3 regions of the Streptomyces chengbuensis genome follow, and region 2 is predicted to be linked to each of the others. Evidence: riboswitches for the same ligand, from Rfam matches in the RefSeq annotation. Region 2 holds a riboswitch; each other region holds the start of a gene.
What was found. A riboswitch is a leader RNA that binds a small molecule or an ion and turns the genes downstream of it on or off. The one in region 2 is predicted to bind cyclic di-AMP.
Positions count from the first base shown of each region.

Region 1: linked by a shared signal. The riboswitch ahead of QRN89_RS14055 (transglycosylase family protein) and the one ahead of QRN89_RS31210 (M23 family metallopeptidase) in region 2 are both predicted to bind cyclic di-AMP.
Region 3: linked by a shared signal. The riboswitch ahead of QRN89_RS04475 (C40 family peptidase) and the one ahead of QRN89_RS31210 (M23 family metallopeptidase) in region 2 are both predicted to bind cyclic di-AMP.

Region 1 covers NZ_CP129137.1:3,189,812-3,200,241, forward strand. The annotation lists gene eno (phosphopyruvate hydratase) at 1-394, opposite strand, end outside; gene QRN89_RS14055 (transglycosylase family protein) at 713-1,375, opposite strand; cyclic di-AMP (ydaO/yuaA leader) riboswitch at 1,379-1,541, opposite strand; gene QRN89_RS14060 (transglycosylase family protein) at 1,798-2,742, opposite strand; gene QRN89_RS14065 (cytochrome P450 family protein) at 2,906-4,156, opposite strand; gene QRN89_RS14070 (nucleoside triphosphate pyrophosphohydrolase) at 4,446-5,447, opposite strand; gene QRN89_RS14075 (SurA N-terminal domain-containing protein) at 5,737-6,390, opposite strand; gene QRN89_RS14080 (DUF4230 domain-containing protein) at 6,626-7,273, shown strand; gene QRN89_RS14085 (class I SAM-dependent methyltransferase) at 7,487-8,383, shown strand; gene QRN89_RS14090 (serine/threonine-protein kinase) at 8,436-9,974, opposite strand; gene QRN89_RS14095 (hypothetical protein) at 9,971-10,430, opposite strand, start outside.
Region 2 covers NZ_CP129137.1:7,153,450-7,163,879, reverse strand. The annotation lists partial or broken gene QRN89_RS31220 (STM4011 family radical SAM protein) at 1-647, shown strand, start outside; gene QRN89_RS31215 (SGNH/GDSL hydrolase family protein) at 818-1,609, opposite strand; gene QRN89_RS31210 (M23 family metallopeptidase) at 1,835-2,845, opposite strand; cyclic di-AMP (ydaO/yuaA leader) riboswitch at 2,850-3,009, opposite strand; partial or broken gene QRN89_RS31205 (GH36 C-terminal domain-containing protein) at 3,461-3,885, opposite strand; gene QRN89_RS31200 (tyrosine-protein phosphatase) at 4,438-5,253, shown strand; gene QRN89_RS31195 (aspartate aminotransferase family protein) at 5,369-6,754, opposite strand; gene dxs (1-deoxy-D-xylulose-5-phosphate synthase) at 6,751-8,763, opposite strand; gene hpnH (adenosyl-hopene transferase HpnH) at 8,825-9,847, opposite strand; gene QRN89_RS31180 (phosphorylase family protein) at 9,853-10,430, opposite strand, start outside.
Region 3 covers NZ_CP129137.1:1,003,397-1,012,576, forward strand. The annotation lists gene QRN89_RS04465 (ATP-dependent Clp protease proteolytic subunit) at 49-684, shown strand; gene QRN89_RS04470 (hypothetical protein) at 692-1,000, shown strand; cyclic di-AMP (ydaO/yuaA leader) riboswitch at 1,365-1,520, shown strand; gene QRN89_RS04475 (C40 family peptidase) at 1,524-2,000, shown strand; gene QRN89_RS35780 (hypothetical protein) at 2,087-2,482, opposite strand; gene QRN89_RS04490 (ATP-binding protein) at 2,692-3,132, opposite strand; gene QRN89_RS04495 (helix-turn-helix domain-containing protein) at 3,428-4,285, shown strand; gene QRN89_RS04500 (DUF397 domain-containing protein) at 4,301-4,516, shown strand; gene QRN89_RS04505 (8-amino-7-oxononanoate synthase) at 4,576-5,730, opposite strand; gene bioB (biotin synthase BioB) at 5,873-7,045, shown strand; gene QRN89_RS04515 (adenosylmethionine--8-amino-7-oxononanoate transaminase) at 7,038-8,339, shown strand; gene bioD (dethiobiotin synthase) at 8,399-9,151, shown strand; gene QRN89_RS04525 (VOC family protein) at 9,135-9,180, shown strand, end outside.

The DNA of each region.
Region 1 (10,430 bases), 4.0 Mb from region 2:
GGAACAGCGGCAGGTCGGACGCCTCGGAGGCGGCGTGCGCGACGGCGAGGGAGACGCCGAGGATCGCGTTGGCGCCGAGGGAGGACTTGTCCGGGGTGGCGTCGAGGTCGAACATCGCCTGGTCGATCAGGCGCTGCTCGGTCGCGTCGTAGCCGACGAGCTCGGGGCCGATCTGCTCGATGACGGCGAGGACGGCCTTCTCCACACCCTTGCCCAGGTAGCGGTTCGGGTCACCGTCGCGGAGCTCGAGGGCCTCGAAGGCGCCGGTGGACGCACCGGACGGAACGGCAGCACGGCCGGTGCTGCCGTCGTCGAGGCCGACCTCGACCTCGACCGTGGGGTTGCCTCGGGAGTCCAGGATTTCCCGGGCTACGACGACGTCGATGGACGGCACGAGCATCTCCTTCTGGGATGTGACGCGTGAGGTGACACAAGCGGAGCCGTGTCGGTGCAGGGTCCCTTTGGCCTTGCGGCAAGAGCCTAACCGCCTGGGGGGCGTCGTCCGGCAGATGCCCGCCCCGTGGGACGAAAAAGCGGACCGGACGGACAAAACCCCCGAGCCGGGGACCTCTCCGTACCCGCGGGACCGCGGGGAGCAGGGGGATGCCGCACCGGGCCGGGGGCCGGGGAGGGGGGTGCGCCGCCCGGTGGTCCGCCGGGACCACCGGGCGACGGCCACCCCCGGGGACCGCGGGGTCCCCGGGGCCGAGCGTCAGCTCAGGTGGAGCTTCTGGCCGGGGTGGATGACGTTCGCGTCGTCGACGACGTCCTTGTTGAGCTCGAACAGCTTCTTCCAGCCGCCCTTGACCTTCTCGGCCTCGGCGATCCTGCTGAGGGTGTCGCCGGCCTTGACCGTGTACTCGCCGTCGCCCTTCTTGACCGGGGCGGCCGCGCGCTCGGAGCGGCTGGTCGGGGCTTCGGCCCGCTTCGGGGCCGCCGGCTTGGCCTTCGGCTCGGCGGCCTTCGGGGCGGCCGGGGCGGCGCCGTCGTACGCGGCGTTCGACAGGCCCGTGCCGCAGTTCGGCCAGGCACCCTTGCCCTGGCCCGCCAGGACCTTCTCGGCGACCTGGATCTGCTGCGACTTGCTGGCCCGGTCGGCGGTGGCGGCGAACGCGGTGCCCCCGTAGGCGGCCCAGGTCGAGGCCGAGAACTGCAGCCCGCCGTAGTAGCCGTTGCCGGTGTTGATCGACCAGTTGCCGCCGGACTCGCACTGGGCGACGGCGTCCCACTCGGAGGCGGTGGCGGCGGACGCGGTGCCCGAGGCCATCAGCGGGGCGGCGATGGCGACGCCGGTGACACCGGCGAGCGTGGCGACACGGGTGGACCGCTGGAAGACCGTCGGGCGACGGTGCTTGCCCTTGCCGGAAAGCAGCATCGAAGTTCTCCTCACCGACGCCTGCGAGGTGAGCTGTCGGGTTCGGGCCGATGTGGTGCCCGGCCGTGCGCGAACGCACGGCTCCACCCCTAGCCGGGCAGCCCTCATCGGGTCTGTCCGGCACTTACCTTGGGTCCCCCGCTCCTGCCTTCGGCGCTTGCGCGACGACTGTTCCCGACGGCCGCCGGCAGGATTCGGCGTGCGGTCGACGGGGCCCGCGTTGCGAGCGGTTCAGACCGTAGACACACGTCTCCCCGATGTTCAAAGACGAACATCGGGGAGAAATCGCCCAAATCTGATGGGGCAACATGTCCGTTTTCGCAGGTGAGAGCCGTGATGGCCGGAGTTGACCGCCGAGCGGCGCCGGTTGACCGGAAGAGACGCTTGTCTCACTCACGCAGAACCGGACATAAGCACCCGAACTACTCCTTCAACTGCCCCTTCCCCAGGGCCAGATCGAGGCTCTGGCCAGGCAGGATGAGGTCCTCGTCGGAGCCGACGACCTCCCGGTTCGCCTCGTAGAGGGCGGGCCAGCCGCCGGGCACCTGGTTCGCTTCGGCGATCGACGAGAGGTTGTCGCCGGTGCGGACGACGTACTCATCTCCCGTGGTGGCGCCGTCTCGTGCCGATCCGTCACCCCGTGAGGCATGACGACCTGATTCACGCTCATCGCCCGAATTGCCCGGCTCATCCCCTTCGGTGGCGGGGTTGCCCCGGTGCTTGCCGGAGCCCGACTCCGCGGCGGCGGCGCCGGACGCCCCGGCGTTCCCGCCGGAGCCTCCGGCGGAGCCGGCCGCCTCCGAGGGCTCGGACGACTCCGACGGCGATCCGGACGGCTCGGACGGGGACCCGCCACCGGCCGGCTCGGCCCCGGCGGGCGAGGAGCTCCCGGCGTCCGGCTCGGGCGAGACGTCGGCCCCGTCGCCGAACGACGGGTCCTTCACGAGGTCGCCCAGCGGATCGACGGACGGGGTACCGGCGGGCTCGGAGTCACCGGCGGCCAGACCCGTGATGGCGGCGCAGCTCTGCCAGGCGGCGGCACCCTGGGCGGCGAGCACCATCTCGGCGACGGAGATCTGCTGGGAGCGGTCGGCGAGGTCGGGGCGCGGCGCGTAGGCGGTGCCGCCGTACGCCTCCCAGGTCTCCTGGGACATCTGCAGACCGCCGTAGTAACCGTTGCCGAGGTTGGCGCTCCAGTCGCCGCCGCTCTCGCAGTCGGCGACGCGGTTCCAGGTGGCGGTGTCGGCGGCGGAGGCGGACCCCGCGCCGAGCAGCGGGATGGCGATGGCCGATCCGGTCACCCCTGCCGCGACGATGAGAGCGGGGGCCTGACGAGGTCGGCGGTGTCGGCCGTTCCCGGACAGCATGCGGTGTGCCTTCCGTGTGACTACAGAAAACTCCTCAGGTTGTCGTGGCGGTTGAAACCTCGATGACCCGGAGTCGGGGTGAACGTAGCCGCACTCCAACCTCAGTCACAAGTCGATGCAGCGGAGATCACGTAAAAGTCACAGTCTTGACTGACCGTCAGATTCAACGAGGGGTGAATTCAACGGGCAGAGTGCGCAATCCGCGCATGATGAGCCCCCCACGCCACCGCAATTCCGACGGATCGACCGCAAGCCGCAAGTCGGGCAGCCGGCTGAGGACGGTCGCGAGGGCCGTCTGCCCCTCCAGCCGCGCGAGCGGCGCCCCCAGGCAGTAGTGGATGCCGTGTCCGTACCCGAGGTGCTGGTTGTCGCGCCGGGCGAGATCGAGGGTGTCGGGCTCCGCGAACCGCTCCGGGTCGCGGTCCGCGGCGGCGAGCACGACGAGGACGGGGTCCCCGGCGGCGATGTCCCGGCCGCCGAGCGTCAGCGGCTCGGTCGCGTACCGCCAGGTGGCGAGTTCGACCGGTCCGTCGTAGCGGAGCAGTTCCTCGACACCGGTGGCGAGCAGGCCGGTCTCACCGGCGGCCAGCGATTCCTGGAGCCGCCGCCGCTGCCCCGGATTGCGCAGCAGCGCGTACATGCCGTTCCCGATGAGGTTCACCGTGGTCTCGAACCCGGCGAAGAGAAGGATGAAGGCCATCGCCGCGGCCTCGTTCTCGGTGAGGTGCTCCCCGTGGTCGGACGCCTTGATGAGTCCCGAGATGAGGTCGTCGCCGGGGGCTTCGCGCTTGCGGTGGATCAGGTCGGCGAGATAGCCGCGCATCTTCTTCACGGACCGGGCGACACCGCCGCGCGGGCCCCCGCCGTGACGGATCATCATCCCCGCCCAGTCCCGGAAGTCGTCCTGGTCCTCGCGCGGGACGCCGAGCATGTCGCAGATGGCGTGGATGGGGAGGGGGAAGGCGAACTCGTGGATGAGGTCCGCACTTCCCCGCTGTGCGAAGCCGTCGATGAGTCCGTCCGTCAGCTCCTGGACCCGCGGTGCGAATTCGGCCACCCGGCGGGGGGTGAACGCCTTCGACACGAGCCTCCGCAGCCGGGTGTGGTCGGGCGGGTCGATGTTCAGCAGATGCGTCATCAGCTCCGCCTTGCGCTCCCCCGGGATCCCCGTCTTCCCCTTCGCGTGCGCGGGCTCGTCGTGGTGCGCCGGGTTCTTGCTCAGCCGCTGGTCCGCGAGGGCCTGCCGGGCGTCCGCGTACCGGGTCACCAGCCATGCCTCCACCCCGCTGGGCAGCCGGGTCCGGTGCACGGGCGCGTGCTCGCGGAGCCAGGCGTAGGCCGGGTACGGGTCGGTGGCGAACTCCCAGGTGAAGAGCTCGGGGGCGTCGGGGACGCGGGACGGCTGGTCGTGCATGGGTCGACGTTAACCCGCGCGGGGCCGGTCACCGGTTCGGCGGACCTCTCCGGATACCCCCTGGGTAGGCTGACCGTACACGCCGGACTCCGTGCCGCATGGGAGCACTGATGAGTGCCGCAGCCGAAGACCGGCGGGAAGACCAGGACGGCCGGGAGGAGCGGTACGTGTTCCCGGTGCCGCCCCCGGTGGGTGGACGGCGGACGACCTCGACCGGATCAAGGCCGCCGTGGACCGGCGGCGCGGACGGCAGGGCTGAAGCGAAGCCGTTCCCGGCCGGGCGCTCCCGTCAGTCCCGGGCCGTGGCCTCCGCCGCGCGGATCGCGTCGCGGTAGGCGCGGGCGGCGGCGCGGAGGGCGGCTTCCGGGTCGTGCCCCTCGGCTTCGGCGCGCACGGCCATGGCGAGCAGTTCGTACCCGACGGCGCGGTCGCCGTCCTCCTCCGTCGGCAGCTCCACGTCCAGCCCGGCCGTCCGCACCCGGCCCGCCAGTTTCGCGGCGAGCGCGAGGCCCGGCTGGCCGAGCGGGACGCCGTCGGTCACCGAATCCCGCTGCTTCTCGATCGCCTTGGTGCGCAGCCAGTGCTCCTTCACGTCCTCGGGGGTCTCGGCGCGGGCGTCCCCGAAGACGTGCGGGTGGCGGTGGACGAGCTTGTCGACGATGGTCCCGGCGACGTCGTCGATCGAGAACGGCTCGTCGCCCTCCTCCCCGCTCGCCTCCTGCGCGATGCGCGCGTGGAAGACGACCTGGAGGAGTACGTCGCCGAGTTCCTCGCGCAGTTCGTCGCGGTCGCCGTCCTCGATGGCCTCGACGAGCTCGTACGCCTCCTCGATGCCGTACTTGGCGAGGCCCTTGTGGGTCTGCTGCGAGGACCACGGGCACTCGCGGCGGATCCGGTCCATGACCTGGACGAGGTCGAGGAGCCGCGCGCCCGGGAGGTCGTACGAGCCGGGCAGCAGCTCCAGGTCGGGCATCCGCACCCGGCCGGAGCCGGCCATGCGGGCCAGGCCGTCGGTGAGGGCCCGGTCGCCCTCGCCGGTCGTGAGGACCACGACGGTCCTGCCTCCCGCACAACGGTCCACGAGCTCCTGGGCGGTGGGCGCCGCGATCTCCACGGCGACACCGGCCTCCCTCAGGTACGGCAGCTGCGGGTGCTCCGCGTCCGCGCACAGCACGCGGTCGGCGGTGTGCAGGGTCTGCCACGCGGGCCAGGACAGCAGTCCCGGCGCGACACGATGGCTGGCGGTGAGCAGGACGACACGGCCGGGCTCGACGGGCGCTTCAGCGTTCACCCCTCGACCTTACGTCGGGGCGGTGGGGCGCCGGGGCCGGGCCCGACGGTCCGGCGGGGCCGTCCCCGCCGGGGCCTCACGGTCCGGCGCGGCCACTCCCGCCGGCCCGCGTCACCGCGACCGACGCGACGGACGCGACCACGCGACGAGGACGTCCATGACCGTGGGGCCGCGCACTCCGGGGCCGCGCGCCCGCGCCCGTCGCCGGCGCCCGGCCCCTGTCGCCGGGGGCGGGTTGCGCGAGCGGCTCCGTCCGCCCGCAGGGCGGGAGGGACTTCCGCAACACGCCCTACGCCCCGGCCTGGACCGCCTCCGGCTGCTTGGTGACCTGGGTGATCCACGGGGCCTTGTAGTCTCCGAGCTGGATCTTCGTGTCGTCCCACCGGCCGTAGCGCGGGTTCACGTCGATGTCGAGTTCCTTGGACGCGGCCGTCAGCGCGGCGCCGACCTTCTGCTGGCCCTCCGGAGTGCCGAGGTCGGCACCGAGCGCACGGGCCAGCCCGGTCAGCAGGACCTCCTCGCGCACGGCCTGCTCGATCTGGTCGGGAGCGACCCCGCGCTGCTGGAGGAGCATCGCGGCGAGCTGCTCCTCACCGCCGGACTGCTGGGCCGCGGCGACCCTGGCGTCCTGGACCTCCTTGCGGGAGACGGTGACGCCGTGCTTCTCGGCGGCGTGCTCCAGGATCCGGTCGAAGATCATCCCGTGCAGCTTGGCCCGGTTCAGCTGCCCCGTGTTCTTGATCAGCTGTGCGGCCTCGGGCGACGCCTCCTGGGCCGCCCGTACGTCCTTCACCTCCGCCTGGAGCGCGGACACCTCGATCCGGTCGCCGCCCACGACGGCCGCGGCGCCGGGGTGTGCCTCGTTCCCGCAGGCGGCGAGCAGGGGCGCCGCCGCGACGAGCGCGGCGGAGAGGGCGAGCGCGGTGCGACGGCGGCGGTGCAAAGGGGCCTCCTGGCGTGCGGTGGTGATCGTGACGCGGAGCGTTTGTGACGCGGTGCACAAAGACCTTGCGGTGATCGATGGTAGGCAGTCGGCGTGGCGCAGGCCACTACTTCGCCGCCACTGATTCGGTCAACGATTCGGGAGGCGGTCGGGGTGCGGTACGGCGCACGGTTCCGTACGGGCAGGTCTGATCCGCGCGGACCGGGGCATCCGTAGGGCGAGGGAGGGCCGGGCTATGGGTGCGCTCAGGGCTGTGTCGTGGTGGGTCAAGGTGTCGGTCGGTGTCCTGCTGGTGCTCGCGCTGCTGGTGGTGGGCACACAACTGCGCGGCCTGCCGGGGCTCGGCGGCCTGTTCGGCGAGGAGACGCGCGACCGCTCCGGGCCGGCCGTGCTGGAGTCGATCCAGGACATGAGCCGCTACCAGGCGGCCACGGGGAACTTCCAGGTCGTGGTCGACCTGGAGAAGGACACCAGGTACCTGCCGGACGCGCTGCGCGGCACCAGGGTGCTGTACGTCGGGGCGGGCACCGTGGACGCGTACGTCGACATGGGGGCGCTCGGCGAGAAGGACGTCACCGTGAACGAGGCGCGCACGGCGGCGACGATCCGGCTCCCGCACGCCGTCCTCGACCGGCCCGCGCTGGACCCCGACCGGTCCTACGCCGTATCGAAGCAGCGCGGGCTGCTCGACCGGCTCGGCGACCTCTTCTCCGACAACCCCAACAGCGAACAGGCGGTCCAGCAGCTCGCGGTGCGGCACATCGCCACCGCCGCCGAGAAGAGCCGTCTGACGGCGCAGGCGGAGCGGAACACGACGCGGATGCTGGAAGGGCTGCTTCGCTCGCTCGGGTTCGACAAGGTCACGGTGGTCTACGGGGCGTGAGGCCCGGCCCCGTCGTACACGGGCGTCGTACACGGGCGTCGTTCACGGGCGTCGTTCACGGGGTGCGGCGTGGCCGCCTGCGCTCGACGGACGGGCGGCAGCCCGCACCGCTACCCTCTGTACGGGCGCGTCAACGGAAGGACACCAAGACTTCACCCGAATGGCCCCCGTCGGTGGCCCCTTGAGCGGAAATCCCGGCGTAACCTCCCGGCCATGCCCTCCCTCCTGAGCAACCGGCTGGCGAAGCGGATGCTGCGTCCGGCCTTCTCCCTCGTGGAACAGCGGCTGGAGCGTGCCACCACGGCCCTCCAGGCCGACCTCGACGCCCTCCACCACGAAGTGGCCGACCTGCGCCGGCAGAGCTACGGGCTCGGGCTGCTGCTCGACCACGCCGGACGGGACGCCCACCGGATGCCCACCGCGACCCAACTGGACTCGCTGGTGCGGGAGGTGACCACGGTGACGGGCGCGTCCGGCGAGCACGCGCGCCGCGATCTGACGGTGGCGTACCGCACCGTGGTGGCCCTGGAGGCCCTGGGCGTCGGCCGGCTCGCGGGCTCGACCTCGGACATCTGCGGGAAGCTGGCGTCCGTGCCGCTGCTGGCCCCGCCGAACGACGAGGTGCTGGAGATCGGCACCCAGCACGGGCTGTTCGCGGCCGCCCTGCTGCGCATGCTGCACCGCGCGGGTGTCGAGCCTCGGCTGACGGTCGTCGACCCGCTGGCCGGCGCCCTCGTGCCGACGGGCACCGCACCCGTCCCGGTCCGGGAGGACGTCGTGCGGGCCAACCTGGCCCTGTGCGGCAGCCGTTCGGGCACACAGGCCCGAGTGCTCCGGGGCGCGTCCGCCGACGCCGGTGTGCGCGCCGAGGTCTCCGACCGGCGCTACGGCGTGGTCGTCCTGGCCGGCGACCCGTCCGTGGAGGGCGTGCTCGCGGACCTCGACCTCACGGAGCAACTGGCCGCCGACGGCGCGGTCGTCGTCCTCGACGGACACGGCGACGACACCCGCCCCGGCATCGCCGAGGCCCTCGCCAAGCGCCTCGCCGACGGCTCCCGGCTGAGGCTCCTCGGCATCGTCGCGGGGACGGCGTACCTCCGGGCCGTGTGACCCCCACCGGGCCGCGGCCGCCCCGGCACCCACCGGCAGCGCCCCGGCGCCCTCAGCCGGTGCGGAACTGGCGCTGCCGGTCCAGCGACCGGCGCAGCTCGACGGCGAGCGGGTGACCGGGGCCGTAGACGCGTTCCGTGTCGAACAGCAGGTTCTGCAACTGCTGATGGCCTGCGGTGTGGTCGCCCATCGCCAGCAGCAGATGCCCCATCCGGTGCCGGATGTCGAAGGCCCGTGCCGGGTCCCCCCCGGCCCGGTGAAGGCTCTCGTAGTACGGCAGCACCGACCGGTACTCGGCGAGCGCCGCGGCCGTCTCCCCCAGCTGTTCCAGGCACTGCGCGGCGTCGTAGCGGAACTGGAGCGTCTGGGGGTCGCCCGGCCCCGCCTCAGCGGCCCGGTCGTCCGCGAGACGGCGCAGCTCGGGCAGGGCCCGGCGGTACTGGCCGTCGTCCATCAGCGTCGTCGCGTACTGCTTGCGCAGGATCCGGACGACCGGGGACTGCTCCCCGTGCTCCGCCGCGGCCGCCGGGAGGATGCCGCCGAGGATGTCGACGGCACGGGTGATGCTGCCCTCGCCGAGGAGGCGCTTGACCTCGTCGACGGCGGCGGCGACATCGGGGCGGTCGGCCGCCGGGGCAGCCGCGGCCACCACGCGCGGATCGGGCGGTGGCGGGGCCGTCGCCCGGTCCGGCCAGGGCGCGTGCGGGCGCAGGAAGGGGCGGGTCGGATCGAGCGGACCGGTGGGCGCGCCGTGCCGCGTGGGCAGCAGCGGTGTCAGCGCCTCGTACACCTCCTGGGCGCCCGAGGGCCGGTGCTGCGGGTCCTTGGCGAGCAGCCGCAGCACCAGCGCCTCGAGCTGCTCGGGGATCTCGGGCCGGAGCTGCCGTACCGGCAGCGGGGGCTCGTAGAGATGGCGGTGGAGCACGCCGAGCGCGGTGGAGCCCGCGAACGGCACGTTGCCGCTGAGCAGTTCGTGGAGCAGCACGCCGAGGGCGTACAGGTCCGTGTACGGCCCGACGGCGCCGCCCATGGCCTGCTCGGGCGCCATGTACGCGGGGCTGCCGATCGGCGATCCGGTGTGGGTGAGGCGGGTGGTGTCCGTGTCGATGACGGAGGCCACGCCGAGGTCGAGCACGGTGACCGTGCCGTCCGGCTTCACCATCACGTTCCGCGGCTTGAGGTCCCGGTGGACGATCGGGACGGCGTGCACGGCACCGAGCACGGAGCAGAGCTGGGCGGCGACGGAGACGGCCCACTCCCAGGGGTAGGGGTCGTGCTCGGCCAGGTGGTCCGCGAGGTCCGCGCCCTCGACGTACTGCATGACGAGGTACAGGTCGTCGTGGTCGCTGCCGGCGTCGTGCACGGTGACCAGGCCCGGGTGGGTCACCTGGGCGGTGACGCGGCACTCGCGGACGAAGCGGCGCCGCATCTCGTCGGCGGCCGTGGCGGGCGCCATGTGGTCGGGCCGGAGCAGCTTCACCGCCACGCGGCGGTCGAGCCGCTGGTCGTAACCCGTCCAGACCTGGCCCATGCCGCCCTGGCCTATGACGGTGGAGAGTTCGTAACGTCCGGCGATGACGCGTCCGTTCACCGGTCACCGCCGTCGGGGCGGGGCTCCTTGCGGAGGAGGTCGCTGAGTTCGTCGAGCTCGGCGCGGACCTGGTCGATGCGCCGGTTCGGCTCATGGCCCGGGGTCGGTCCGGGGACCCCGCCCGAGGCCGACGGCTGCGGCCCGGACCTGGAGGGCGACTGCCGCGGCACGGGAGGGGGCTGCACCGGCGCGGTGTACGGATTCGGCGTCGACGCCCCGGTGCCCTGGGGGGCGGTCTGCGGATAGCCGTACCCCGACGCGGCCGGGTGCGGCGGCAGTCCGTAGCCGGCGACCGGCCCCGGGCCGGCGGAGAGCCGCTCGTAGTGCCGGGTCTCCGCCATCACGTAGTACGTGATGGTCCCGACCATCACGAGCGTGACCCAGCCGAGGAAGGTGAAGGCCACGGCGTCGGTCATCTCCCCGTCCTCCGGGGTGGAGACCCCGGCGAAGATCAGC
Region 2 (10,430 bases):
CGCACATCGACAGGGTCGCCGTCCAGACCAATCTGAGCTGCCGCACGGACTGGCTGGACGACGCCGACCCGGGGACGCTGGCGCTGTGGTGCACGTACCACCCGGGGCAGACGCCGTACGACCGCTTCCTCGGCAAGTGCCGGGACCTGGTCGCGCGCGGCATCAGGTTCAGCGTCGGGATCGTCGGCTTCGAGGAGCATCTGGAGGCCGCACGCCGACTGCGGGCGGACCTCCCGGACCACGTCTATCTGTGGGTCAACGCGGCGGAGGGGCGTACCTACACCGACGAGGAGGCGGCCCGCTGGACCGCGCTCGACCCCCTCTTCCCGTACAGCCGGCATCCGCACCGTTCGGCCGGACTGCCCTGCCGTACGGGCGAGTCGGTCGTCTCGGTGGACGGCGACGGCACGGTGCGGCGCTGCCATTTCGTGCGTTCCGGGCTGGGCAACCTCTACGACGGCTCCTACCGTGCGGCGCTGGGACCGCGGGCCTGCCCGCTCGCGGTGTGCGACTGCCACATCGGCTATGTCCATCTGGAGTCGCTGCCGCTGTACGACGTGTTCGCGGGCGGGGTCCTGGAGCGGATCCCGGCGGGGTATCCCGGCCCGGTTCCCGGCGGCGGGAGCGCCCCGGACCGGGCGCGGCGCGTCGGACGCGGACCCGGCCCGGGGCACACCCGTCCGGCTCCCGCCCAGGGCCCGGGCTCCGCCCCGGACCCTGGCCCGGGCCCGTTGACGGATCCGGACCCGCCTTCGGCCCCCGGCTCGGCCCCGGAGGATTCCGGCCCGCGTCCACGTCCCGGTTCGCGCCCGGGCGATCAGAGCGGCAGCAGGTCCGGGCGCTTCGGCTCGACGTGATCGCCCGACGATTCGCCGCGGAGCCGCCGTCCGATCCACGGCACGAGATGCTCGCGGGCCCACTGGATGTTGTCGCGGCGGACTTCGAGGGTGCCGCGCGGCGGCAGCGGAGGCCACGGCTGGTCCGGGTCGGCCGGGACGTCCAGACGGAGCACCTGCGCTGCCCGCAGCGCCACGCGCGTGTGCCCTTCCGGTGACAGGTGCAGCCGGTCGCCGTCCCACGCCCGCCGGTCCTGCACCGACTTGAGCGACCAGAGGTCGAGGACGGGGCAGTCGTAGCGGTCGGCGATGGCACGGACGTGCGCCGTGTAGGTGGCGATCTTGCCCCGGAGATGGCGGAGCACGGGCACCCCGCGGGTGTCGAACCCGGTCGTCACCATCACCGTGCCCACCGAGGCGGTCAGGTCGGCGACCGCCCGCTCGAAGCGTTCGGCGACGTCGTCGGGATCGCTGCCGGGCCGGATGATGTCGTTCCCGCCGGCGCAGAACGTCACCAGATCGGGGGCGAGTTCCTTGGCGCGCGGGACCTGCTCCTCCACGATCTGGTCGAGCAGCCTGCCGCGTACGGCGAGATTGGCGTAGCGGAAGGTGTGTTCCGGTAGGCGGTCGTCCAGCAGGACCGCGAGACGGTCCGCCCAGCCGACGAACCGCCCGTCGGGTCCGGGGTCTCCGACGCCCTCGGTGAAGCTGTCACCGATCGCCGCGTACGACCCGAAGGAGTCCTTTGCTCGTGATCGCGAATCATCTGCCACGTCGAGTCATCATTCACCCCGCGAAGTGACCTACGCCACCGTAGGGAGGGGTTGACGACGCGTGATATAGACCACCAGGTCAGTTTTCGGCAAAGCGGGAATAGCCACCGGTCGCGTGCCGCGCCCCACTTCGCCCGGCCCGGGGTGGGGGCACACGAAGCCGTCCGCCGGCCCCCTGCGCGGGGCCGGCGGACGGAGGACGCTGCGCGAGGTACCGACGCAGCGTCAGATCGAGACCCCGTGCCGGCGCAGGTAGGCCAGCGGGTCGATGTCCGATCCGTAACCGGGGCTGGTGCGGATCTCGAAGTGCAGGTGCGGGCCGGTGGAGTTGCCGGTCGAGCCCGACAGGCCGATCTGCTGTCCGCCGGTGACGCCCTCCCCGGAGGAGACGGAGAGCTGGGAGAGGTGGGCGTACTGGGAGTACGTGCCGTCGTTGTGCTTGATGACGACCTCGTTGCCGTACGAACCGCTCCAGCCGGCCGAGACGACGGTGCCCGGGCCGACCGACTTCACGGACGTGCCGGTGGAGGCGATGAAGTCCACACCGGTGTGGTAACCGCTGGACCACATGGCACCCGCGGTCTTGTACGAGGTGCTGATCCCACCGACCACCGGGGCGAAGTAGCCCGAGGGGAGGTTCTTGACGGCGGTGTCGGCGGCCGGGGCCTGGACCGGGGCGGCCGCGGGGGCCGCGGCGCCGCGCTCGGCGGTGCGGGAGGCGCGCTCGGCGGAGGCTGCCGGCTTCTGGGCCTTGGCCTGCGCCTTGGCCTGCGCCTCGGCCTCGGACTTGACCGGGGCGTCGGCCTTGCGCTCGGGCTTCGACTGGGCCTTCGCCTGCGGCTTGACGTCGCCCGTGGCCTTCGGCTTGCCGTGGAGGCTGAGCTTCAGCCCCGGGTGGATCAGCGAGGGGTTCTCCCCGACGGCGGCGCGGTTGTCGGCCCAGAGCTTCTTCCAGCCGCCCGCGACGTGCTGCTCGGCCGCGATCTTCGACAGATGGTCACCCGCCACGACGGTGTAGGCCTTGGCGGCCTTGCCCGTCTGCGGCGCCTGGGGGACGAGGGCCTTGTGGGTGGTCGGGGCGGCGTGTCCGGCGGCAGGCACGGACTGCCCGGCGGCGTTCGCGCCGGCGGCACCGATGAACGGGATGGCGATGACGGCTCCGCCCGTACTGGCGGCGACGAATCCGCGCTTGAACGGGCTGGTCCTCGGACGGCGGTGCTTCCCCTTACCGGGCATGGCGCATTCCTCTCCGTCGCCTGCGAGGTGAGCTGTCGGGTTCGGGCTGGAGCTGCCCGGCCGTGTGTGCACACGGCTTCACCCCGAGCCGTCCTGGGTCACGGAACGGCGCAGTACCTGGGTCCCCCGCTCCTGCCACATGTGGGTGGGTGCGATATTCCGGACGGCGGCAGGATTAGGCGTTCCGACCGGATTGCGGTGACCGTAAGCGAGTCGGGTCGGGGCGAACAAGCCGTCATTTCCCCCCTGAATCGATCTGCCGGATATCAGCGCACATTTCCCGGTCACGCTCCGTGGACTACGGATCTTCGCATCCCACGCGGGCAAGGGAGTTGGACCTGCGCGCACTCCACGGAACGTCACGGATATGATTCAGCTCACGGGCGGTTGCCATCTCGTTTGCAACCGGGGCGCGCTATCCGAAAGCGACCAATTCGGACACATCGCCCATTATGGATGGAATGCAATTTCGGGTGCGACTGGCGCGGAAAAACGCCTTCCGCCCGTCCAGCAGGAATCCCATTCACGCGACGGGTCAATTGCCGGATTTCATCCCACCCGCTCACACCGCGCCGGACCGCTCCCGGCCGGCGCCCCCGCACCACGTGCCGTGACTCACACGCGACGGCAGCGCAGCGCCCTGGCGTCGAGGTCCCCGCGGAGACCGGTGTGGAGCCCGTGGTGGAGCGGCACGGCGCCGCGGTGGCGGCGGCCGTGTCCTGGCCGCGTACTCCGCCGCGGGTCGAGGCCGCGCAGCCGGAGCCGCGATGGGCGCTCGCCGTAACGCTGCGAGGGCAGCCAGGCCAGGGCGGCCGTCTCGTCGCCGCGGACGTACTGCACGGCGCTCAGCTGCGTCCCCCGGCGGACGCAGCCGGTACAGCTCGCCGTGCTGGACGAGCGGCCCGATCGTCTTGCGGAGCTCCACCGAGTCGCGCGCCCTCCGCCGGCTCCTCCTCGCTCCATGCGGGAAGATCGCCGCCGATGCCGAGCGTCCCGGCCGTCGCGCTGACGAAACGGTGCCCCAGCGCTCGACCACGTCCGCGTCGTCGCGGAGGCTGTGGCGCGGGCCGAGCGCGAGCCCGTGCAACCCGCCCTCGGAGTCGGGCCGCAGTTCCTCCCCGCCGTCGGCCCCGTGTGCCGTGACGAGACGCCACTCGGTGCCACGCGCTCGGGCGTGCGCACGGACAGCGCCGGCGTACGAAGCGGGGGCCGCTCCCGACCGGGTAATCCTCGTGCCCGTCCAGGGGCGACTCGAACGGTACGGCGCGAGGGGGTCGGCGGCCGGCCCTTCGGCGTCGGCCGGGCCGATGCGCTGCTCCCGGTGCGGATGGAGGAGTTCGTCCCGGTCGGTGAGGAGCAGTGCGTCATGGCTCCTCCTGCCGAACAGCAGCCGGATCCGATCGGCGCCGATCGTCTCGACCATCCAGATCCATCAGAATCGAACAACTCGGCACAACATCGGGCAGGTTCGGCCGCAGGGCAACGGGCGGGCGGGGACGGGTCGAAATAATTGCCTGAGGAATCGATGTCGTAGTGTCAGCACCGCGCCATCGTCGGCGAGCAGCGCCGACCGCAGACACGGAGGAGCCCCCGTGACGCAGCAGCTGCCCCAGACCCCGTCGACCGAACCCGAGCTCTCCGGTGTGCGCAACTTCCGGGACGTGGGCGGACTGCCGACCGTGGACGGACGGCGCGTGCGGTACGGACGGCTCTTCCGCAGCGGCCACCTCGCACACGCGACGGACACCGACGCGGCCTTCCTCTCCTCGCTCGGGCTCCACACGATCTTCGACTTCCGCAACAGCGCGGACCAGCGGCTGGAGGGCCCGGACGTCGAGCTCGCCGGGGTGCGCAACGTCAACATCCCGCTGTCCGACCCCGCCGACGGGGCCGAGTTCTGGCGGATGGTCCGCGACGGCGACCTGGACCAGCTGAAGTCGATCCTCGCCGACGGCCAGGCTGCCGGGCGGATGATCGCCTCCTACCGCCTGATCATCAAGGAACGCACCGCCGAGCACAGCCGTGTCCTGCACGCGCTGGCCGAGGACAGCACCCCGGCTCTCATGCACTGTGCCGCGGGAAAGGACCGGGCGGGCCTCTCCATCGCCGTCTCGCTGCTGGCCGTGGGAGTCGAGCGGGACGCGATCGAGGCGGACTACCTCAAGTCGAACGACCCCCACCGGCGCTACAAGGTGCGCCGCAGCGACAGCTCCCCCGCCGGGATGTCGCCCGAGGTGATGGAGCTGCTGGGCCCGCTCTTCGACGCGCGGGCCGAGTACCTGGCCGCGGCGTTCGACACCATGGACGAGGTGTGGGGCAGCACCGAGCGCTATCTCACGGACGGCCTCGGCCTCACCCCGGCGACGCGCGAGCGGCTCCGCGAGCGCCTGGTCGACGGGACGGTCTGACGGCGGAGGCCGGCTCGGCCGGGAGCCGCCCCCGGCACACCGGCGCGGCGGGGCCCGCTCCGGGCCGTCGTGCGCGGCCCGGTGACCGTGCCGTCGTGCTCCCGGCCGCACCGCCTCAGCGGTTGGCGACCGCCTGCTTCACGAGGGTCTTCCCGAAGTCCCACATCAGCCCGCTGCCGCCGTGCGCCTCGTCCATCACGGCGGTGAACGCCTCGACGAACCGGTCGACCTCCGGCTCCCCGATGATCAGCGGCGGAATCAGCTTGATCACTTCCAGCCGGTCGCCCGAGACCTGGGTGAGGATGCGGTGCCTCTGCAGCAGGGGCACCACCACCATCTGGGCGAACAGCCCCTTGCGGGCCGCCTGCAGCATCGTCCAGCGGCTGCGCAGCCCGAGCGAGGACGGCCGGCCGAACTCGATCCCGATCATCAACCCGCGCCCGCGGACCTCGTGGAGCAGCTCGTAACGGTCCACGAGGGCGGCCAGCCGCGTCCGCAGCAGTTCCCCGGTGACCCGGGCGTTCGCGACGACCTGCTCGTCCTCGATCACCGACAGCACGGCGAGACCGGCCGCCATCGCCTGGGCGTTGGAGCCGAAACTCGCCGAGTGCACCAGCACCCGGTCCATCGACGAGTAGACCTTCTTGAAGATCCACTCCTTGCCCAGGGTCGCGCCGACCGGAACATAGCCGCCCGACAGGGCCTTGGCCACGCAGACGAGGTCGGGCTCCACACCGTCCTCGTGCTGGTGGGCGTAGAAGTCCCCGGTCCTGCCGAGGCCGGTCTGCACCTCGTCGGCGATCAGCAGCGCCCCGTGCCGGCGCAGCAGGTCCTGCGCCGCGCGCAGGAATCCGGGCGGCGCCTCGTGCACGCCCTTGCCCTGGATCGGCTCCACGACGAAGCCCGCCACGTCGCCGCGGGCCAGCTCCCGTTCCAGCGCCGACAGATCGCCCAGCTCGACCGCGGTGTCCGGGAACAGCGGGGCGAACCCGTCCCGGAAGCACGCCTCGCCGTTGACCGAGAGCGAGCCGGCCGTCAGTCCGTGGAAGGCGTGGGCGCAGTAGAGGATCCTGGGCCGGCCGGTCGCGTACCGGGCGAACTTCAGGGCCGTCTCGACCGCCTCCGTACCGCTGTTGCAGAAGAAGACGCGGTCCAGGTGGGGGCTGTGGGCCAGCAGCTTCTCGGCGAGCAGTCCGGGCAGGGGCGGGCAGTCGAAGCGGGTCAGATCCGCGAGCGAGGCGTCCAGGACGTCGTGGAGCGCCTTGCGGACGACCGGGTGGTGCCGGCCGAGGCCCATGACGCCGAACCCGGCGAGCATGTCGAGGTAGTCGTTGCCCTCGTCGTCCCAGAAGTACGCGCCCTCCCCCCGCTCGTACACCTTGTCGAAGCCGATCGTCCGAAGCATGCGGGGCAGTTGGTGGTTGAGGTGACGGGCGTGCAGCTCGTACCGCTCACCGCCCCGCTCCGCGAGCAGCTTCGCGAGGTCGAACTCGGTGGTCATCCGCGGCGCTCCTGGGGTTTCTCGGGTGGCTCGGACTGCTCGGTGTCGGGGGTCGGCCCGGCCGTCCGGGCCGTCCGGGTCGTCCCGGTCGTGGGCGAAGCCGTCCCGGCCCGAGGGCGGGACACCGGTGGGTCCGGCCGCTTCCCCCGGGTGAGGGCGGCGGCGATCCGCCCGGCGACGTCCACCGGGGTCAGCCCGATGTCGGCGAGGACCTCGGCCCGCTTGGCGTGGGCGAGGAACTCGTCGGGGATGCCGAAGGTCCGCAGCGGCACGTCCACGCCGGCGTCGCGCAGCGCCTGTCCCACCGCCGAACCGACCCCGCCGGCACGGCTGTTGTCCTCCACGACCGCGACGATCCGGTGCCGGGCCGCGAGGGGCGCGAGCTGCTCGTCGACGGGCTTGACCCAGCGGGGATCGACGACGGTGCAGCGCGGACCCCGGGCCTCCAGCAGCTCGGCTGCCCCCAGGCACACCTGCGCCGTCGCCCCGACGGACACGATCAGCACCTCGGGATCCGCGCCGCGGTGCAGCACGTCCATCCCGCCGATCCGCTCCAGCGCGGGCACCGGCTCCCCGACGGACTCCTTGGGGAAGCGCAGCACGGTCGGCGCGTCCGAGACGTCGACGGCCTCGCGGAGCTGGACCCGCAGCTGTTCGGCGTCGCGCGGGGCGGCGATCCGGAGGCCGGGGACGACCTGGAGGACCGACATGTCCCACACGCCGTTGTGCGAGGGGCCGTCCGTGCCGGTGACGCCGGCCCGGTCCAGCACGAAGGTCACACCGCACTGGTGCAGGGCGACGTCCATCAGCAGCTGGTCGAAGGCCCGGTTGAGGAACGTGGCGTACACGGCGACGACGGGGTGCAGTCCGCCGGTCGCGAGCCCGGCGGCGGAGACGGCGGCGTGCTGTTCGGCGATGCCCACGTCCCACACACGGCCGGGGAAGCGCTCGGCGAACGCCGTCAGCCCCACCGGGTGGAGCATCGCCGCCGTGATCGCCACGACGTCGGGCCGCTCGGCGCCGATGGCCGCCAGCTCGTCCCCGAAGACCGACGTCCAGGAAGGGCCGCCCGCCGGGGCGAGCGGCAGACAGGTCGCCGGGTCCATCGCGCCGACGGTGTGGAAGCGGTCGGCCTCGTCCTCCAGGGCCGGGCGGTAGCCCCGCCCCTTCTCGGTGAGGCAGTGGACCAGCACAGGCCCGCGGAAGCGCTTGGCCTGGCGCAGCGCCGACGCCACGGCGACGATGTCGTGGCCGTCGACGGGGCCGACGTACTTCAGGCCCAGATCCTCGAACAGGCCCTGCGGGGCGACGACGTCCTTCAGGCCCTTCTTGGCACCGTGCAGCGTCTCGTACAGCGGCTTCCCGACGACGGGGGTGCGCTCCAGGAGGTCCTTGCCGCGGGCGAGGAAGCGCTCGTAGCCGTCGGTGGTGCGCAGCGTGGCCAGATGGCTCGCGAGGCCGCCCGTGGTCGGCGCGTAGGAGCGCTCGTTGTCGTTGACGACGATGACGAGCGGGCGGTCCTCGGCGTCGGCGATGTTGTTCAGCGCCTCCCAGGCCATGCCGCCGGTGAGGGCCCCGTCACCGATGACCGCGACGACGTGGTCGTCCCTCCGCAGCAGTTCGTTGGCCTTGGCCAGGCCGTCCGCCCAGCCGAGGACCGTCGAGGCGTGCGAGTTCTCGATGACGTCGTGCTCGGACTCGGCACGCGACGGGTAGCCGGACAGGCCCCCCTTGCCACGCAGCTTGGAGAAGTCCTGCCGGCCGGTCAGCAGCTTGTGCACGTAGCTCTGGTGACCGGTGTCCCAGAGGATCCGGTCGGCCGGCGAGTCGAAGACCCGGTGCAGGGCGATGGTCAGCTCCACCACCCCGAGGTTGGGTCCCAGATGACCGCCGGTCCTGGCGACGGCCCGGACGAGGAACTCCCTGATCTCCTCGGCCAGTTCGCCGAGTTCCCCTTCCGTCAGCGCCTCGAGGTCGCGCGGCTCCCGGATGTGCTCCAGAATCGGCACGCTCGTGCCCCCTCTCTGATCCGTTGCTCCGGCAGGGGCGGCCGGCGTCCGCCGTCCGGCCTCAGCTCCCGCTACCCGACACGGTTTCCCGCGCGGCGCGCAACGACTCCTTCAGGGAGCCCATGGTGGCCAGGACGGCGGTCGGTTCGTAGCCGCAGTGGGCCATGCAGTTCGCGCAGCGCGGGTCCCTGCCTCGGCCGTACTTGCTCCAGTCGGTGTCCTCGACCAGTTCCTTGTACGTGGGGACGTAACCGTCGCTCATCAGGTAGCAGGGGCGCTGCCAGCCGAAGAGCGAGTAGTTCGGAATCGCCCAGGCGGTGCAGGGGAAGTCGACCTTGCCCTCGAGGAAGTCCAGGAAGAGCGGGGAGTGGTTCAGCCGCCAGCGCCGCCGGTTGCCGTCGGCGAAGGCCTTCCGGAACAGCTCGCGGGTCTGCTCGACGCCGAGGAAGTGCTCCTGGTCGGGTGCCTTCTCGTAGGCGTACGCGGGCGAGATCATCATCTCGTCGACCCTGAGCTCGTCGTTGAGGTAGTTCAGCACCTCGACGACCGTCTGCGGGGTGTCGGTGTTGAAGAAGGTGGAGTTGGTGGTGACCCGGAAACCGCTCCGCTTGGCCTCCTTGATCGCCTCCACCGCCTCGTCGAAGACGCCCTCCTTGGCGACGGACTCGTCGTGCCGCTCGCGCAGCCCGTCGATGTGGACGGCGAAGGCGAAGTACCGCGAGGGGGTGAACCGGTCCATCTTCTTGCGCAGCAGCAAGGCGTTGGTGCAGAGGAAGACGTACTTCTTCCTCGCCACCAACTGCCGCACGATCTCGTCGATCTGAGGGTGCATCAACGGCTCGCCGCCCGCGATCGAGACCATCGGGGCACCGGACTCCAGAACGGCGCCCACGGCCTGGGCGACCGGCATCCGCTGTTTGAGGATCCCGGCCGGGTGCTGGATCTTCCCGCAGCCCTCGCACTTCAGATTGCACGCGAACAACGGCTCCAGCTCCACGATCAGCGGGAACTTCTCGCGCCTGCGGAGCTTCTGTTGGAAGAGATAGGTCCCGACCCTGATGGTCTGGCGGAGCGGCATGGCCATCTGGCTCACCTCCTGGGGAGCAGCAAAGAACGGTGCCATTCGAAGAAAGCAGGCATTACGGCACACAAGACACGGAAAGCTGATATTCCACCGCGCACCGTGCCGATTCGGACCAGCTCATGCTCTGGAGCGTCCACGACCACCCGGACGGCCGCAACCGGGCGCACTCCGGCTCGCAGGGCACTGCGGAGCGTCGCGGCCGACTCCATGTCCACCGCGATCGCCCCCGTCGCCGCCAGCTCCGTCCGCTCCTCTCCGCGCACCACGTGGTCGGAGGCGGTCAGCGGGCCGGTGTGCACGGTCCGCCCGGGCACCGCCCTGGCCAGGGCCTCCGTCAGCACATCCGTGGCGGTGCAGGGGGTGACGCCCCAGGGCCCGCGGGTCTCGTCGGCCACCACGACGTCACCGGGGTGCATCCCGGGAGCCAGCCCCGCACAGAAACCGGAGGCGATGACCCCGGCCGCCGGCACCGTCCCGGTACGGTCTCCCCCGCCCTCCACGCCGTCACCCAGCGCCCGCGCGAGGCCACGCTCCGCGTTCTTCGGCCCCATACCCGTTCGGAGTACGGTCACCGGGCCCGGCG
Region 3 (9,180 bases), 6.2 Mb from region 2:
CCGCAGACAAAAGGCCGCCAGGGGCGGCCGCTTGAGGAGTGGTACGCCGTGAACCGTCCGTCCGCCCGTCATGTCCGGCCCGAGTTCACCGAACGCGCGAGCGGCGGGCAGCGCACGCTCGACCCGTACGCCAAGCTGCTCGACGAGCGGATCGTCCTCCTCGGCGCTCCCGTCGACGCCACCTCGGCCAACGACGTCATCGCACAGCTCCTCTACCTGGAGTACGCCGCGCCGGACCAGGACATCTCGCTCTGCATCAACTCGCCCGGCGGCTCGATCAGCGCCATGTCCGCCGTCTACGACACCATGCAGACGGTGACCTGCGACATCGTCACCACCTGTCTGGGACAGGCCGCGTCGACCGCCGCCGTGCTCCTCGCCGCCGGCGCCCCGGGCAAGCGCATGGCCCTGCCCGGTGCGCGCGTCGTCGTGCAGCAGCCCTCCCTGCCTGAGCCGGTTCAGGGGCAGCCCACCGATCTGGATGTCCAGGCACAGGAATTGCTGCGGCTGCGGGAGCAACTCGCCGCCATGCTCGTGCGCCATTCCGGCCAGAGCGTGGAGCGCATCGCCGCCGACCTCGACCGCGCCACCGTGTTCGACGCCGCGGGCGCCCTGGAGTACGGACTGATCGATCACCTCGTCAAGAACCGGAAGGCGTCGCTGACTTCCGCCGGCCTCGGGTGAGCCGTCGGTGCTGCCGCCGGAACTACCGCCCCTGCCCGCACTGACGTGCGCCGAGAGCGAGTTCATCGACCGCTATCTCGAAGTGGTCGACCAACTGGGAAGGATCAACCCGGCACGCGGGGCACACACGTATGGCGCCCTGCGCGCCGCACAGGCCCTGGTCGCCCGGGCCACGGCCCTCCGGGACGCCCTGACGGTCATGCACATGCGCGGTGAGAGCGAGCTGCACACGGCCACATTGGCGCGCGCCCTGCGGGTGTTGGACGGGGAGCGCAGGGCATCCCGAATCACCGTGCCGCCGGAGGAGCCGAGTTGACGACCCACCGGAAAACGGGTCTCGTGGGACGTCCGACGCGCCCGCGAAGCGTACGAGTGGGTGTCGCCCATCCGGACCAGCACGGGCTTCGACTTTCGTCCCGTGCAAGTTGCGCAACGGCATCGCCCAATTGGCCCAATGGCCGGCTTCGTCGCAGGTACGGGGCTCGTCGCCCGCCGACGCCATGTCCCCCGAACGGCTCTGTCCACTCGAACAGATCAGTGGTGAGGAGCCTCACAAATCGTCGTTTCGACTCGGAAATCCGGCAGTTCGTGGGTCAAGATCCCTGGGACGACAAGCCCCCGCCACCGCGGCGGGGCGGTCCGGGCGGACGCCGAGTCCTGCCGCCGCACCGGATGCCTGGTCGACATGAGGGCTTCGGCAGGAGTGGAGGACCCAGCAGTGCGGGCCGGCCGCCGGACGGTGGCAGGTCCTTGGGGTGAAGCCGCGTGAGCGGCCGGGCATCTTCGCCAGTCCGAACCCGACAGGTCATCCTTCACAGGCGGCTGACGAAGGGTTGCGCATGACTGCGCAGACACATCTCCCGTCCCTGCTGTCCCGGACGGGTGCCGTCTCGGCACTCACGATCGCCGCCGTCGGCGGCTCACTGATCGTGCCGGGCGGTGCGACGGAGGCCCAGGCGGCCTCGGCGTACGCGACGAAGGCTCTGAAGGTCGCCGCTTCGAAGAAGGGAGCGCCGTACAGGTACGGAGCCACCGGTCCGAGCCGCTTCGACTGCTCCGGGCTCACGCTCTACGCCTACAAGAAGGCGGGCAAGAAACTGCCGCGCACGGCCCAGCAGCAGTACAACCGCACCCGCCATATCTCCTCCTCCCAGCGGCAGCGCGGTGACCTGGTGTTCTTCCATTCGCGGGGACACGTGTACCACGTCGGCATCTACGCCGGGGCCGGGAAGATCTGGCACTCGCCGAAGACCGGTTCCGTCGTGAAGCTGACCAAGATCTGGTCCAAGAGCGTCCGTTACGGGCGCGTGCGCTAGAGGCCGTGTCCGGCGAACAGCGCCGTCCGCCCGGTGCGCCGGCCGGGCGCACCGGGCTCCGGTGTCGCCCGCCGGCCGTCGGGACGTCACCGGAGCAGCGGAGCGGTCACGGGCGTCAGCCGCAGGGAGGCGAGGGCCCCGCCGCTCACTCCCTCCACGGCGCGCCTGGTGCGCGGCCGCCGCAGCGTGCGTCCGAGCCGGTCGACCGGCAGCGCCACGGACGGGAACCGGACCGGGCTTCCGCTGTCGGAGCCGGCGGGCCGGCCGCTGATCAGCAGTGCTCCTGCGCACCCGCCGCGGAAGGGCGTGGAGAGCGCTCCGGCACGAGCCTGGGCGACCCCGGCCGTGGTGTGCCGGTCCCCCTGGTACGCCCTGGTGAGTGCGGGGATGGGAGTCGCGGCCGTGCCGGAGACGGCAGCGGCGACGGCCGAGTCCCCGCTCGGCGTGCGACGGCTGGAACCGGCGGCGTTCCGCAGCACCATCTCGGTGGCGCACCGTGGTGAGGAGTGGGGGCCGGCGGCGGGATCGTTGCGCGCCCTGAGGTCGGGGTTCGCCCGAGCCTCGGCCGACGCCGCTCCCCGGGCGCCGCTCGATGCGGCCGCCGGTTGCCGGGGGTGCGGGAGTCCCGCCCCGCGGCAGTGAGGCCGCGCGCGGCCCGCCCGGACGCTCGGGGCGGCGCCGGTCCGGGCGCTCACTCGGGACGCTCCACCTCGGCCGCGCTCCAGGGCATCGCGATCCACACGGTCTTGCCGCCCTCGGGGGTGGGGTCGACGTGCAGCTTGCCGCCGCACTCCGCGACGAGCCAGCGGATGATCACCATGCCGCGGCCGTTGTCCTGCTGCACGGCCGCGGGCAGGCGCTGGGGGCGGCGCGGATGGCTGTCCGTGACACCGATGCACAGGCGCTCGTCACGCTCGAGGCGTACGTCGACCGTGAAGGTCGGCGACAGCCCGAAGGTGTGCTGGACGGCGTTGGTGGCGAGTTCGGAGACGATGAGACGGACGGTGTCGGCGGTCTCGGTCTCCCCCGGCAGTCCCCATTCGCCGAGGACCTCGGAGACGTATCTGCGCGCGGTGGATACCGAGGCGGGATCGCTCGGCAGTGTGACGGAGGCTTCCTGATGGTCTGCCATGGCGAGCTGTCCCTTTCCCACCGGGGCTGCCGGAGCGCGGCACGCAGCGGATGCGGGTGCCGGAACAGCCTCGGACTGCGCTTCGCGCCAGACTGCCACCGTCGCCGGCTCCATGGCAGGGGATCCACCAGGATATGCATATATCTGTCCCTCAAAGCGGTGAACTCTGCTACGCGAGAACGTATTTGGGCGCACACTTGGCGCTTGGCGCTGCGCCCGCCGGTGTCCGCCTGCCGGTCACCGGTGCCGCCCGGCGGCCGATGAGGCGGGCCGCGGAGACAGGAGGAGACACGGCATGCGGCAGGGTCCCGCGGTACGCCGGCGCAAGCTCGGGGAGGAGTTGCGCGGTCTGCGGCTGGGCGTCGGTCTCACGAGCCGGGAGGCGGCTCTCCTGGTGGGCTGGAACCAGTCGAAAGTGAGCCGTATAGAGACCGGAACGAGCGGTGTGAAACCAGCCGATGTCGCCCGGCTGCTGGACGCCTACGGGGTGGCCGACCAGCGGCTGCGCGAACTGCTGGGCACGCTGGCCGGTACGGCGGACGGCGGGGGAAAGGGCTGGTGGCACGCGTACCGGGGGGTGATTCCGCCGCAGTACCGGGATTTCATCAGTCTGGAGTCCCAGGCGAGCACGGCGCGCACGCTGGAGACCTCGGTGGTGCCCGGGCTGCTGCAGACGCCCGACTACGCGCGGGCGGTGACCCGTTCCGCCCTGGAGGGTGTCCCCACGGCGACGGTGGACTCGCTGGTCGAAGTGCGCATCGCGCGTCAGCGCGTACTGCGGGCGGAACGCCCTCTGACCTTCAGTGCCGTGCTGGACGAAGCGGTCCTCCGGCGCCAGGTCGGCGGCCGGGAGGTGATGCGGGGACAGTTGCGCCGGGTGCTGGAGATGGCCCAACTCCCGCATGTGCGGCTGCAGATACTGCCCTTCGCCACGGGTGGTTACGTGGGACTGACCGGATCTTTCGTTATCTTCTCCTTTCCGAACACTTCCGATCTAGACGTGGTTGTTCTCGACCACTTGACGAGTAGTCTCTACCTCGAACGGAAGGAAGACCTCGAGACGTACGGCGCCGCCTTCCGCACCATGCAGGCGCATGCGCTCTCACCGACGGACTCGTTGGATCTCGTCGCAGGGATCCGTGACGGCGCGTAGAAAAGGCACCCCCCAATGTCTGCTCACGACGCACGTGTACGCCCGCTGCCGGGCACGTCCTGGCAACGCAGCAGCCGCAGTGTCGGAATGAACAACTGCGTGGAGACCGCACGGTGCCCCGACGGCGCCCTGGCCGTGCGCGACTCGAAGAACCCCGGGCTGCCGCTCCTCGTGTTCTCACCGGCCGCCTGGACCGGCTTCGTCAGCGGCCTGGGCGCGCCACCGCGGTGACCCGGTCGGTCGGAGCCTCGGGCGCGCCGTCGCGGACCGACGGCGCCCCGCCGCCCTCTTCAGGCCGCAGGCGCCGTTGCGAGGATGGTGGCGACCGCCGTCCCGATCTGCTGATCGGTGAGGTCGGCGCGCGCCGTGAGCCTGATCCGTGAGATCCCGTCCGGCACGGACGGCGGCCGGAAGCAGCCCACGGCCAGCCCGGCGGCCCGGCAGTCCGCCGCCCAGCGCACCGCCGACTCCGGCGACGGCGCCTGCACGGAGACGACGGCCGCGTCCGGCCGGGCAGCGGTCAGCCCCGCCGCCGTCAACCTCCCGTGCAGCGTGCCCGCCACGGTCCGGGCCCGGTCCGCGAGGCCCGGCTCGCGGCGCAGCAGCCGCAGGCTCGCGAGGGCGGCGCCCACCGCGGCCGGGGCGAGTCCGGTGTCGAAGATGAACGTACGGGCGGCGTTGACGAGATGCTCGATCACCCGCGCCGGGCCGAGGACCGCCCCGCCCTGGCTGCCGAGGGACTTGGAGAGGGTGAGGGTGGCGACGACACCCGGAGCCCCGTCGAGGCCCGCCGCCTGCAGGGCTCCCCTGCCGCCCTCGCCGAGGACGCCGAAACCGTGTGCGTCGTCCACCACCAGGGCGGCCCCGTGCCCACGGCACACTCCTGCGAAGGCGCCCAGCGGCGCGGCGTCGCCGTCCACCGAGAAGACCGAGTCGGACACGAGCAGGGCTCTCCGGCCGGGGTGGGCGTCGAGCGTCTTGGCCACGGCCTCCGGATCGGCGTGCGCCACGACGGCGGTCTCCGCGCGCGCGAGCCGGCAGCCGTCGACGATCGAGGCGTGGTTGCCGGCGTCCGAGACGATGAGGGACCCGTGCGCGCTGAGGGCCGTGAGCACCGCGAGGTTCGCCGCGTACCCGGAGGAGAACACCAGCGCGGCCTCGAACCCGCAGAACTCCGCCAGTTCGCGCTCCAGTTCCGCGTGCAGCTCGGTGCTGCCGGTCACCAGCCGGGAGCCGGTCGCCCCCGCTCCCCACCGCCGGGCGGCCGAGGCGGCCGCCTCGGTGACCTCGGCCCTGCGGGTGAGGCCGAGGTAGTCGTTGCTCGCCAGGTCGAGCAGGTCCGACGCCGCGGGCCGCGGGCGGAGCGCACGGACGAGGCCCGCCTCCGCACGTCGGCGCGCCGCTTCGTCCGTCCAGTCGAAAGGATCCTGAGGCACTGGGGGCATGGTCCGGTCCTTTTGTAGGCAGCGAACAGACCCTAGCGGGGGACGCCAGAGGTCAGAGTGTGGCCATACACACACCTCAATCGGGGGCTGTTGTGGAGTTCCTCCTTGGCCGGGGGGCTTCCGGTAAGCAAGGATCTGCGCCATGGACCTCCTGAACACGCTGGTGGACAAGGGCCTGCGGCGTGAGCTGCCGACCCGCGAAGAAGCGCTCGCCGTACTGGCGACCTCCGACGACGATCTGCTCGATGTGGTGGCCGCGGCCGGAAAGGTGCGCCGTCAGTGGTTCGGGCGGCGGGTGAAACTCAACTATCTCGTCAACCTCAAGTCCGGGTTGTGTCCGGAGGACTGTTCGTACTGTTCCCAGCGGCTCGGTTCCAAGGCGGAGATCCTCAAGTACACCTGGCTGAAGCCGGACGAGGCGTCCGAGGCGGCGGCCGCCGGGGTCGCCGGCGGCGCGAAGCGGGTCTGCCTGGTCGCCAGCGGCCGCGGTCCGACGGACCGCGACGTCGACCGTGTCTCGAAGACCATCGCGGCCATCAAGGAGCAGAACGAGGGCGTCGAGGTCTGTGCGTGCCTGGGGCTGCTCTCCGAGGGCCAGGCGGAGCGGCTGCGCGACGCCGGCGCCGACGCGTACAACCACAACCTCAACACGTCCGAGGGGACGTACGGGGACATCACGACCACGCACACGTACGCGGACCGCGTGGACACGGTCCAGAAGGCGCATGCCGCCGGGCTGTCGGCCTGCTCGGGACTGATCGCGGGCATGGGCGAGAGCGACGAGGACCTGGTCGACGTGGTGTTCGCGCTGCGGGAGCTGGACCCCGACTCGGTACCGGTGAACTTCCTCATCCCGTTCGAGGGCACGCCCCTCGCCAAGGAGTGGAACCTGACGCCCCAGCGGGCGCTGCGGATCCTCGCGATGGTCCGGTTCGTGTGCCCGGACGTGGAGGTGCGTCTCGCGGGCGGCCGCGAGGTCCATCTGCGCACGCTGCAGCCGCTGGCGCTGCATCTCGTCAACTCGATCTTCCTCGGCGACTACCTCACCAGTGAGGGGCAGGCCGGCAAGGCGGACCTGGAGATGATCACGGACGCGGGCTTCGAGGTCGAGGGCTCGGACACCACGACCCTGCCGGCGCACCGGGCGGGCGCCGCCGCGGGCGGCTGCGGTTCGCACGGCGGCGGGGGCTGCGCCCCGTGCGGCGACACCGCCGAGGAGGCCGCGCCCGAGACCGCCGGCGCCTCCGGGGCTCGCCCCGACCTGGTGGCCGTCCGCCGGCGCGGCGCGGGAACCGACCTCGCCCCCAATGCGTAGCTCCGCCGCACGCGGGCTGGTGGCCCTGGACCGGGCCCACGTCTGGCACCCGTACGGCCCCATGCCGGGCCGTACGGACCCGCTGGTCGTGGAGTCCGCGTCCGGGGTACGGCTCCGGCTCGCCGAACCGGCCCACGGGCAGACCGAACTGGTCGACGGCATGTCGTCGTGGTGGTCGGCGGTGCACGGCTACAACCACCCCGTGCTGAACGAGGCCGCGCGCGGCCAGCTCGAACGGATGAGCCACGTCATGTTCGGCGGGCTCACCCACGAGCCGGCCGTCCGGCTCGCCACCCGGCTCGTCGAGATCACTCCGGAACCCCTGCGGCACGTCTTCCTCTGCGACTCGGGCTCGGTGTCCGTCGAGGTCGCGGTCAAGATGTGCCTCCAGTACTGGCGTTCGACGGGACGCCCGGACAAACGCCGGCTGCTGACCTGGCGCGGCGGCTACCACGGCGACACCTGGCAGCCCATGTCGGTGTGCGATCCCGAGGGCGGGATGCACGAGTTGTGGTCCGGGGTCCTCCAGCGGCAGGTCTTCGCGGACGCACCCCCGGCCGGCCACGACGCACCCTTCGACCCCGCGTATGCCGAACATCTGCGCGAGCTCGTCGCGCGGCACGCCGACGAACTGGCCGCGGTGATCGTGGAACCGGTGGTGCAGGGCGCGGGCGGGATGCGGTTCCACTCCCCCGCCTATCTGCGGGTGCTGCGGGAGGCCTGCGACGAGCACGACGTGCTGCTGGTCCTCGACGAGATCGCCACCGGGTTCGGGCGCACGGGCAGGCTCTTCGCGACGGAGCACGCGGGTGTCTCACCCGATGTCATGTGTCTGGGCAAGGCGCTGACCGGCGGTTATCTGTCCATGGCGGCGACGCTGTGCACGGGAAGGGTGGCCGACGGCATCTCGCGTGGCGAGGTGCCCGTGCTGGCCCACGGGCCGACCTTCATGGGCAATCCGCTCGCGGCGGCGGTCGCGTGCGCGTCGATCGACCTGCTGCTCTCCCAGGACTGGGAGCGGGAGGTCAAGCGTCTGGAGACCGGGCTCCGCGCCGGGCTGGCGGAAGCGGCCGGCATCGACGGCGTCCTGGACGTCCGCGTCCTGGGCGGGATCGGCGTCGTCCAGCTCGACCGGCCCGTGGACATGGCTGCGGCGACCGGGGCCGCCGTCCGTGAGGGCGTGTGGCTGCGTCCCTTCCGCGATCTGATCTACACCATGCCGCCGTACGTCACGAGCGACGCGGATCTCGCGCTGATCACGCGGGCGGTCCGCGCCGCCGCCGCGGCGGGCTGAACCGGGGACGTGCGGGGGGGCCTGCCTCACCCGTACGTCCATCACCAGCAAGGAGCACCATGGGCGTCATCGTCGTCAGCGGCACCGGTACCGAGATCGGGAAGACCGTCGTCACCGCGGCCGTCGCCGCGACGGCCGCCGCGCAGGGCCGGTCGGTCGCGGTGCTGAAGCCGGCTCAGACGGGCCTCTCGCGGGGCGAGCCGGGTGACGCCCAGGAGGCGGCTCGCCTCGGCGGCCCGGGGGTCGCGGGGTTCGAACTCGCCCGGTTCCCCGAGCCGCTCGCCCCGGCCACGGCGGCCCGCCGGGCCGGCCTGGCGCCGGTCGGGCCGCACGAGGTCGCCGACGCGGCCGCGAAGCTGGCGGGGGAGCACGACCTGGTTCTGGTCGAGGGCGCGGGCGGGCTGCTCGTCCGGTTCGACGGGAAGGGTGGCACGCTCGCGGACGTCGCTCGACTGCTGGACGCGCCGGTGCTGGTCGTGGCCCCGGCCGGGCTCGGGACGCTCAACGCGACCGCGCTCACCACGGAAGCCCTGCGCGCCCGTTCCCTGGAGCCGCTGGGAGTGGTGGTGGGCAGCTGGCCCGCGACGCCCGACCTCGCCGCCCGCTGCAACGTGGCCGATCTGCCGGAATCGGCCGGAGCGGCACTGCTCGGGGCGGTCCCCGAGGGCTCCGGCTCACTGGCTCCCGAGGCGTTCCGGGACGCGGCGCCGCGCTGGCTGGCGCCCGCGCTCGACGGGTCCTGGGACGCGGAGGCGTTCGCGGCGGACTTCGGGCCCGGGCCGTACGCTGAGCGCCATGCGAGCACGGGTTGAGGAGATCGTTTTCGACTGCGCGGAGCCGT